3 regions of the Nonomuraea sp. NPDC003709 genome follow, and region 1 is predicted to be linked to each of the others. Evidence: riboswitches for the same ligand, from Rfam matches in the RefSeq annotation. Region 1 holds a riboswitch; each other region holds the start of a gene.

Region 1 (3,268 bases):
CACCGGAATCCCGCCCATCTCAAGCCCGGCCAACACCTCGATGTCCCCCGGGACCACGGGCGCCATCGCCCGAGCGATGTCATCCAGCAGAACGGGATCACCCTCGAACTTGTACTTGTCGAAGTACTCGGTGGCGGTACGTCCTGAGCGGAGCACGAAGTGGCCGGTGAGGTGGGCTGCGGCATGAATCCTGCGAGCCAGGTCAGAGCGCGTCACAGGCACCCAGTCTCCCAGAGGTATGGCGGACGCGCTCAGGGCCGCCCACACAGCCGAGAAGCAAGAACGGCCTCACCTCATGGTGGGCGGGTGCCACGTCCCGAGGTCCCACTCCTCGATCTCGCAGACGCCCTCTGGATACGCCTGCCTCGCAACCTGCCGCATCGATCAAGGCACTTTTGCATTGTTACCCACAGTTATGGGCATATAGCTCTCCGTATCGCTAATAGGCCGTCTTGTCCGAAAGATGCCTATTTGTCGGGGAATGGAGGCATCGACGATGCGGAACGGCCGAACCATACTCGTCAGCACGTTCACGGCTACGCTGCTGCTGACCGCAGGCTGCACCTCGGGTGGCTCGAACCCACCACCGCCCGCCGGCCCACAGGAGCGGGCCCTCGCAGCCAAGCTGTCGATCATCCCGGCGAACGGCACGAAGAAGGTGCCCCCGGACGCCGGGGTCAGTGTCAAGGCCACCGACGGCAAGGTCACCAAGCTGACCGTCGCCGACGCCAAGGGGCATGAGGTCCGCGGAACCCTCGGCGCGGACGGGACGTGGCACCCCACGTGGCCGCTGCGGCCCTCGACCGCGTACACGGTCAGCGCGCAGGCGACCGGCAGGGACGGCAAACCCGTCACCGCGCGGGCCACGTTCACCACGCTCAAGCCGAAGCGGGTGCTGGAGAGCGGCATGTCCCCGCTGGACGGCGAGAAGGTCGGCGTCGGCATGCCCGTCCAGCTCCTGCTGTCGCGCCCCATGACCGCCAGGAGCGACCGGGCCGCGGTCGAGAGGTCGCTGGAGGTGCGGATGTCGAAGCCGGTCGAAGGCGCGTGGAGCTGGGTGAGCGACCGCGAGGTCCAGTTCAGGCCGCGCGAGTACTGGCCTGTCGGCGAGAAGATCACGGTGGTCGCGCACCTGGCCGGGCTGCGCGCGGGCCGGGACCTGTGGGGCACCAGGGACCGCAGCCTGACGTTCACGGTCGGCGACGAGCACATCACCAAGATCCGCAATGCCACCCACCGGGCGGTCGTGCGGGAGAACGGCAAGGTCGTCAAGGCCATCCCGGTCAGCCTGGGCAAGAAGGGCGACGAAAGCTGGTCCGGCGTCATGATCGCCCAGGAGAAGGCCGCGTCGACCCTCATGGACTCGGCCACCATCGGCAGGCCCGGCGAGTACTACGCCCATACCAAGTGGAATGTCAGGATGACCTACAGCGGCATGTTCTTCCACGCCGCGCCCTGGTCGACCGGCGCGCAGGGCAACAGCAACGTCAGCCATGGCTGCGTGAACGCCAGCATGGCCAACGCCCGCTGGTTCTACAACTTCACGCAGCGGGGAGACATCATCGAGGTCACGGGGACGTCGCGGAAGCTCGAGTTCGGCAACGGGCCGACGCCGTGGGCGAAGTCATGGGACGACTGGCTCGCGGGCAGCGCCCTCGGCAGGTCGATCAACGCCTGATGGGAGAAACCGCGTCGGTTTGATTGGGCGGACCCGCTTGCGAATTGACGGTGTCCGCCTGTGCGGGCATGATCTCGACTCGGTAGTTCATCCAGAGGATCTGAGGGACCTGGCCCTGTGACGGTCCGGCAACCTCCCCGGCGGGAAACCCGCGGGAAAGGTGCCAATGCCAGGAACGATGAGGGAGAGCTGATGAGCGTGCGGCTTGATGTTCCTGTCCTTTCCGGGGATCTGGTGCGGTTGGAGCCGCTGGCGATGCGACATGCGCCGGATCTCGCGGAGGCGGCCGAGGAGGATCGGTCGTCCTACGACTTCACGCTGGTGCCTCGCGCTCGCGAGATACCGGACTACCTGGCGGCCCAGCTCGTCCGCGACGGGCTGACCCCATTCGCGCAGGTTCGGCTTACCGACGGCAAGGCGGTGGGCTGCACCGGCCTGTGGGATCCCCGCAGGTGGCCGGACCGGCCGGACCTGCGCGCGATCGAGATCGGCTTCACCTGGCTGGCCGCCTCGGCGCAGGGCACCGGGATCAATGCCGAGGCGAAGCTGTTGCTGCTGTCGTATGCGTTCGACACGCTCGGCGTTGCCCGCGTCGACCTGAAGACCGACGCCCGCAACCACCGGTGCCGCCAGGCCTTGGAACACCTCGGCATCCCCTTCGAGGGCGTGCTGCGCGCCTGGTCCATGTCGTGGGCGCACGGGGAGGAGGGCAAGGTCCGCGACTCGGCCATGTTCGCAGTGGTCGCCGAAGACTGGCCAACCGTCAAACCGGCACTGCAAGCCCGTCTCACCGCCGTGAGCTCCCGTTCGCCGGCCCTCTGAGAAGCTTCGGCTGGGTGCGGTGAGGCGCCCCTGAGCGTCTGAACACTGCCTGTCGGTAAGTTCGGCGCCCACCAGCTTGGCCGCCCGGTGGCGGGACTCGACCCGTGCCTGACCCGTCACGCCGCCTTGTCACGGGGTCCGGAGCGGACCCCGTGACACGAGGTTGACATCCCATCAAGCAGCGTCGAGCGCTGCGGTGATCTTGCGGGTCATCTCGACCAGAGTGGGACTGGGCCGGCCCTGGTGGGTACGGGCGGCTGCTTCGAGGGCGACGCTGACGGTGCTGCGGAAGTTGTCGGCCTCGGCCGGATCCTGCTGCTTGAGCAGGCTCATGGATGCGGTCAGGGCCGGCAGCACCAGGTCGGCGAGGTCGGCGACGGACTTGCCGTACTTCACGCCCTTGGGCGCCTTGGTGAGCACGTGCCCTACCAGGCCGGTCGCGGAGGTCAGGGCGATGGAGCCCTCGGTGGCGACCTTGTGGGCCGAGCCGGCGGCACCAGCGGCGGACATCAGGGAGACGGCGCCCCACGCGGCGGTCCGCAGGGTGAGCTTGTCCTGGTCGATGAGGGTGATGGACATGGTGCTGTACTCCTTCAGGTCTGCTATGAAACGGGCTTCCACGGGGGGCGGGGGCGAGCTGGGCGTGCCCCGGTTCGCGCTCTGTGCATTCACTGTCACCGACCGCTCTGATACCGGGCCGTTGGCGTGCTGACACAGCCGCTGACACCGACACAGCATCCGACCTGATCGCCCCCAGGACACCGCCTG
Region 2 (3,268 bases), on a different contig from region 1:
AGTCCTCGGTGCCGTACTCGTCCTCGATCTCCTGCGCGCAGCGCAGCACCGACGCGGTGTATTCGCGGTATTCGGGCAGGTCGTGCCGGCTCGGGTAGGCGAACGCCAGGTGCACCACCTTGCCGTGCCACTCCGGGTGCGCGGCGAGGAACTCGCGGTAGGCCACCAGGCCGCGCACGATGTTCTTCGACAGCTCGGTGCGGTCGATGCGGACGATCAGCCGGCGGTCGCCCACCTGCTCCCTGAGCGCGGTCATGTGCGACTCGACGTCGGGCTCGACGGCACGCTCCCACAGCGCGTCGCCGTCCACGCCGAGGCTGTGCACGCCGATGCGGGTGGTCCGGCCCTCGTGGGTGACGCTGCGGCCCACGCGGTCGACCTCCGCGCCCAGCAGCGCCTCACAGCAGTCCATGAACGCCTGCGCCCACCTGTCGGCCAGGAACCCGGCGTGATCGGCCCCCAGGATGCCCTCCAGGACCTCTCCGACCACCTCGTCGGGCAGCAGCGAGAAGTATTCGGGGGGCGCCCACGGGGTGTGGCTGAAGTGGGCGATGCGCAGGTCGGGCCGCTCGGCGCGGAGCATCGCCGGGGTCAGCGTCAGGTGGTAGTCCTGCACCATGACGCGGGCGCCGTGGCCGGCCTCCTCGGCCAGCGCCAGCGCGAACGCGCCGTTGTAGTCGCGGTAGGACTCCCACTCGCGCTCGAACCTCGTGCCGAAGTTGGGTGAGTTGGGGATGTCGTAGAGCAGGTGGTTGACGAACCACAGGGTGGAGTTGGCCACGGCGTTGTAGGCGCGGTGGAAGGTGGCGGGCGGGATGTCGAGCATGCGCACCGGGCCCGTGTCGTAGCCGGCGTGGTCGATCCGGCCGCCGGGCACCAGGCGCACGGCGCTGCGGTCGCCGTCGGACAGCGCCGCGCACACCCACAGCATGCCGTCCTTCCTGGCCACCTCGGACAGTGCCGAAACCAGGCCGCCGCCACCGCGTTTCATGGTCAGCTCGCCGTCGTCCGAGACGGTAAAGGAAACGGGCCCTCTGTTGGAGGCCACCAGGACGCTGTTCATCTACGCTCCCTTCGCCCATAGGATCCCAGCTATGGCGCTAGATGAGCTAACCGAGGAACTCGCCCGCTCGGCCGCAGGAGGAGATCATCGCGCACTTGGCGAGCTCCTGGCGCGGATCGAGCCCGATGTGATGCGACACTGCGCCCGGATCCTCCCCTATCACCAGGATGCCGAGGAAGCCTCGCAGGACACGTTGCTGGCCGTGGCGCGCAACATCGGCCGGTTCGAGGGCCGGGCGCGGTTCAGCACCTGGCTGCACATCGTGACGGCCAACTGCGCGCGCACCACGTACAGGTCGCTCAAACGCCGCGCGGCCGAGCAGACCTCGGACGAGCTGCCCACGCAGAAGCCGGACGTGGCGCGGGTGAGCGTGATCGCAGGCTCGCGGCTCGACCTGCTCGACGCCATGGAGGCGCTGGAGGCCGACAAGCCCGACCTGGCGCAGGCGCTGGTGCTGCGCGACATCGTCCAGCTCGACTACAACGAGGTGGCCGAGCAGCTCGGCATCCCCCTGGGCACCGCCAAGTCGCGCATTCATCAGGCCCGCAAATACGTGCAGGGAGTGCTGGGTGATGATTATCGCTGAGACGCCACGTCTCGCATCTTGAGACGGGTGGCCATTTGGGCCCCATGGACGGGTAGAGTCCTTTTCAACAACTGAATATTGCTCATCCAGAGGGGTGGAGGGACCGGCCCTGCGAAGCCCCGGCAACCCTCCCGGTTTGAGACTCGCGACAGGGCGAGGCCGACCGGGACAAGGTGCCAATTCCGGTCTGCGGTCAAGGTGGCCGCAGGCGAAGATGAGGGAAGGCCTCGCTTCATGTCGCTCGACTTTGGTCCTGCTGTCGGTCTGTCCTGCCGTGAGTGCGGCACGCGTTACCCGCTCGGTCCGAGCTTCGCGTGTCTGGAGTGTTTCGGGCCGCTCGAAGCGGCCTATTCCTTCGGTACGGTGACCCGCTCCGACATCGAGTCTGGTCCCGCCAACATCTGGCGTTACCGGTCGCTGCTCCCGGTGCCGGTTGACGTCGCCAGTAAGCCCAATATGAACCCCGGCTGGACCAAACTGGTCAAGGCCGGAAACCTCGGACGCGCACTCGGTCTCAAGAACCTGTACGTGAAGGACGACTCGGGCAACCCCACCCATTCCTTCAAGGACCGGGTCGTCGCCATCGCCGTCGAGGCGGCGCGTAACTTCGGCTTCCACACCCTTTCCTGCTCCTCCACGGGCAACCTCGCGGGCGCGGTCACCGCGGCGGCGGCGCGCGCCGGGCTCGAGGCGTGCGTGTTCATCCCGGCCAACCTCGAAGCGGCCAAGATCGCCATGGCTCGCGTGTTCGGCGGGAAGCTGATCGGGATCGACGGCACCTATGACGAGGTCAACCGGTTCTGCTCCGAGCTGATCGGCGACCCGCTGGGTGACAAGTGGGGGTTCGTCAACGTCAACCTGCGGCCCTACTACGCCGAGGGCTCCAAGACGCTCGCGTACGAGATCGCCGAGCAGCTCGGGTGGCGGTTGCCCGAGCAGATCGTCATCCCCATCGCCTCCGGCTCGCAGCTCACCAAGATCGACAAGGGCTTCCGCGAGCTGGTGCAGCTGGGGCTGGTCGAGGACACGCCGTACAAGATCTTCGGAGCGCAGGCGGCCGGGTGCTCGCCGGTCTCCACCGCGTACAAGGCGGGGCACGACGTCGTGCAGCCGGTCAAGCCCGACACCATCGCCAAGTCGCTGGCCATCGGCAACCCGGCCGACGGGCCGTACGTGCTCGACATCGCCCGGCGCACCGGAGGGGCCGTCGAGGACGTCACGGACGCCGAGATCGTGGCCGCGATCAAGCTCCTGGCCTCGACGGAGGGCGTCTTCGCCGAGACCGCGGGAGGGGTGACCGTGGGCGTGCTGAAGAAGCTCGCCGAGAGCGGGCGGCTCGACCCCGAGGCCGAGACCGTGGTCCTCAACACCGGCGACGGGCTCAAGACACTCGACGCGATCAGCGACGACGCCCAGCCCACAGCCGTGATCCGGCCCTCCCTCGACGCGTTCCGCGCGACTGTCTGACAACCAGGAAAGGCGAGTTAAACCATGAGCGTTTCGGTGCGGATTCCCACCATTCTGCGCACCTACACCGGGGGCAACGCCGAAGTCAGTGGCGAGGGCGCGACTCTTCGTGACGTGCTTGCCAAGCTCGACTCCGACTACCCGGGGATCGG
Region 3 (3,268 bases), on a different contig from region 1:
GTCGCGGCGTTGATCGCACGGGTGGTGACCGGCGTGATCTTCTTGGTCCACGGCGCGCAGAAGTGGGAGGGCGGCCTTGCGGCCACGGGGCAGGCGTTCAAGGGGATGGGGATCCCGATGCCGGAGCTCGCCGCCATGTTCGCGACCCTCATCGAGATGGCGGGCGGCATTTTCCTGATCCTGGGCCTGCTGGTGCGCCTGGTGGGGCTGCTGCTGCTGATCAACATGCTGGGCGCCATCACGTACGTGCACGCGGGGCACGGGGTGCTGTCCAGCGCCGGCGGCTGGGAGCTGCCCGGCGCGCTCGGGGCACTGGCCCTGTTGTTCCTGGCGCTGGGGGGCGGCCGGATCGGGATCGACGGGATCTTCGCCGCGATGTTCCGCCGGCGCTCGGAACGCCGGGCCGCCGAGGAGGAAAGCGCCGCGCGGCCACAGCGTCCGGAGCCGTCGAACGTCACGACCAGGCCCGCCGGCCTCACGACGCCCGCCGAGGCGCCTCGGGTGCCCAGGCAGCCGACCGAGCACCGGGCCGGCGGGGTCAACGACGACGACATGAGGGACATCGACGCCCTGGTCTCCGACGAGCCGCCGCCGCACCGCAAGCCGCCGAACCGCTCCGACGCCGTCTAGCGGCCGACTCAGCGATTCACGAGGTCCCGCACGGCCTCGACCAGCCGGTCCACGTGCTCCTGCGTGGAGCCGATGCCGATGGAGGCCCGCACCGCGGAGGCGGTGCCGTCCTCACATCCGCCGTCGGCCTCACCCAACAGGTGCCGGACGAACGGGTGCGCGCAGAACTTGCCGTCGCGCACCCCGATGCCGTACTCGCCGGACAGCACCTCGGCCACCTCGCGGGCCGAGTAGCCGGCCACGGTGAACGACACGATGCCGACGCGCGGGTGGTCGTCCCCCCACAGCGACAGCTCCCGTACGCCCTCGATCGAGGCCAGCCCCGACCGCAGGCGCGCGATCAGCCGCTCCTCCTCCCGCACCAGCGCGGTCCAGCCGGTGGCCGTGAGCGCGTCGCAGGCGGCGGCCAGGGCGATGGCGCCCAGCACGTTCGGGGTGCCCGCCTCGTGGCGCGGCTCCGGGTCGTCGTGCCACTCGGTGTCGTCGCCCACGGAGCGCACCGCGCCGCCGCCCTTGAGGTACGGCTCGCCGTCCGCGAGCCAGTCCCGCCGCCCGATCAGCACCCCGGCGCCGAACGGCGCGTACAGCTTGTGCCCGGAGAAGGCGACGTAGTCCAGGTCGAGCGCGGTCAGGTTGAGCCGCCGGTGCGGTACGAGCTGGGCGGCGTCCACCAGGATGCGGGCGCCGTGCCGGTGCGCGACGTGGGCCAGGGCGGCGATGGGCCACAGCTCGCCGGTGACGTTGGAGGCGGCGGTGACCACGAGCAGCTTGGGGCCGTCGATGCCGGCCAGGGCCGCGTCGGCGGCGCGGACGGCCTCGCCGGGGAAGGCGGGCGGCGCCAGCCGTACGGACTTCTCCCAGGGGAGGAGAGAGGCGTGGTGCTCGGTGTCGAAGACCACGGTGGTGGTGCCGGCGGGCAGGCAGCGGGCCAGGAGGTTCGTGGCGTCGGTGGTGTTGCGGGTGAAGATCACCGCGTCGTCCGGGCGGGCCCCGACGAACGCCCGCACTGTGTGGCGGGCCTGCTCGTAGCGGGCGGTGGTGAGCTGCGAGGCGTAGCCCGCGCCCCGGTGGACGCTGGAGTAGGCCGGGAGCGCGGCGGTGACGGCGGCGCTGACCGGCTCGAGACAGGGGGCGCTGGCGGCGTAGTCGAGGTTGGCGTAGCCGACGAGCCGGCCGCCCTTGACCGGCACCTCGAGGTCGGCCCCGAGCACGGCGGGGATCGGCCTGCCCGTGGTAACCGGGACGGCCTCGGCCTCGGCGGCGCGAGCGGGGACGGAGCTGAAGATCGTCAACGTGGACACGGCACATCTCCCTCAGGGTCATCGGACCCCTGGAAGCAGCCACGGAGCCCGCGCTTGCCCGCCACACTTCGTGACGGACCAGGTCTTCACCCGGGGCACCCCGCCGCGGACGCGAGGGTTGCCGGCCAGCTAGCCGGGGCTTGTCGCTGGCACTCATGACCTACGGCGGAGACTATAACCCAATCCCCTCCATCGATCGCAAGTCGGTGAACTTATCCGGCGGCTGACTCGTTGCTACCGGAAATCCCGCTCATGTGTCATGGAGGTGCGTAAATGTTGGACTGGGTAACCGACCCGCAGATCTGGATCGGTTTCTTCACCCTGGTCGCCCTGGAGATCGTGCTGGGGATCGACAACATCATCTTCATCTCCATCCTGGCCGGGAAACTACCTTCCGAACAGCGGGACAGAGCCCGGGTGCTGGGCCTGGGCGCGGCCCTGATCACCCGGCTGCTCCTGCTGCTCGCCCTGTCGTGGGTGGTGCAGCTCACCGAGCCGCTGTTCGCCGTCTTCGGTCACGAAATATCGGGACGCGACCTGATCCTGCTGCTCGGCGGCCTGTTCCTGCTGGGCAAGAGCGTCACCGAGATCGGCCACAGCATGGACGGTCCCGTGGGCAAGGACGGGAAGAAGGCCGCGGTCGCCTCCTTCGCCTCGGTGATCATCCAGATCATGGTGCTGGACATCGTGTTCTCGCTCGACTCCGTCATCACCGCCGTCGGCATGGTCGACACGCTCGGCGTGATGATCGCGGCGGTCGTGGTGGCGGTGCTGGTGATGCTGTTCGCCTCGGGACCGATCAGCAGGTTCGTGGACCGGCACCCGAGCATCAAGATGCTGGCGCTGTCGTTCCTCGTGCTGATCGGCGTGGTGCTCATCGCCGAGGGCTTCGGCCAGCACATCCCCAAGGGCTACATCTACTTCGCGATGGCGTTCTCGCTCGTCGTCGAGCTGCTGAACATCCGGATGCGGAGCAAGCGGACGGCGCCACAGGAGGATCCCACTCCTTAAGATGAAATAGTGCGATTTGACCCTTGGGATCCGGATTTCGTGGCGCACCCGTACCGGGTGTACGACGAGCTGAGGCGCGAGGCGCCGGTCAGCTACTTCGAGCCGACGAACCAGTGGCTGATCTCACGTCATGCCGACGTGAACGCCCTGCTCAGGGACCGCCGCCTGGGGCGGTCCCACCTCCACGTGGCCACCAACGAGGAGTTCGGGAGGCCGGCGGAGCCGGAGTTCCAGGAGCCGTTCTGGCGGGTGATCAGGGCGGGCATGCTCGACGTGGAGCCGCCGGTGCACACCAGGCTGCGCCGGCTGGTCTCCAAGGCGTTCAC

What was found. Region 1 has a riboswitch for S-adenosylmethionine ahead of ABZX61_RS42915 (GNAT family protein). Riboswitches for the same ligand answer to the same signal wherever they lie in the genome.
Region 2: linked by a shared signal. The riboswitch ahead of thrC (threonine synthase) and the one ahead of ABZX61_RS42915 (GNAT family protein) in region 1 are both predicted to bind S-adenosylmethionine.
Region 3: linked by a shared signal. The riboswitch ahead of ABZX61_RS11260 (aminotransferase class V-fold PLP-dependent enzyme) and the one ahead of ABZX61_RS42915 (GNAT family protein) in region 1 are both predicted to bind S-adenosylmethionine.

Annotation. Positions count from the first base shown of each region.
Region 1 is NZ_JBEXMW010000018.1:148,335-151,602, forward strand. It holds gene pyrE (orotate phosphoribosyltransferase) at 1-216, opposite strand, end outside; gene ABZX61_RS42910 (Ig-like domain-containing protein) at 497-1,678, shown strand; SAM riboswitch class I at 1,763-1,863, shown strand; gene ABZX61_RS42915 (GNAT family protein) at 1,871-2,500, shown strand; gene ABZX61_RS42920 (hypothetical protein) at 2,675-3,079, opposite strand.
Region 2 is NZ_JBEXMW010000055.1:28,820-32,087, forward strand. It holds gene ABZX61_RS64195 (trehalose-6-phosphate synthase) at 1-1,063, opposite strand, end outside; gene ABZX61_RS64200 (RNA polymerase sigma factor) at 1,095-1,649, shown strand; SAM riboswitch class I at 1,729-1,870, shown strand; gene thrC (threonine synthase) at 1,884-3,116, shown strand; gene ABZX61_RS64210 (MoaD/ThiS family protein) at 3,141-3,268, shown strand, end outside.
Region 3 is NZ_JBEXMW010000003.1:555,520-558,787, forward strand. It holds gene ABZX61_RS11255 (DoxX family protein) at 1-630, shown strand, start outside; gene ABZX61_RS11260 (aminotransferase class V-fold PLP-dependent enzyme) at 639-1,850, opposite strand; SAM riboswitch class IV at 1,977-2,092, opposite strand; gene ABZX61_RS11265 (TerC family protein) at 2,205-2,942, shown strand; gene ABZX61_RS11270 (cytochrome P450) at 2,952-3,268, shown strand, end outside.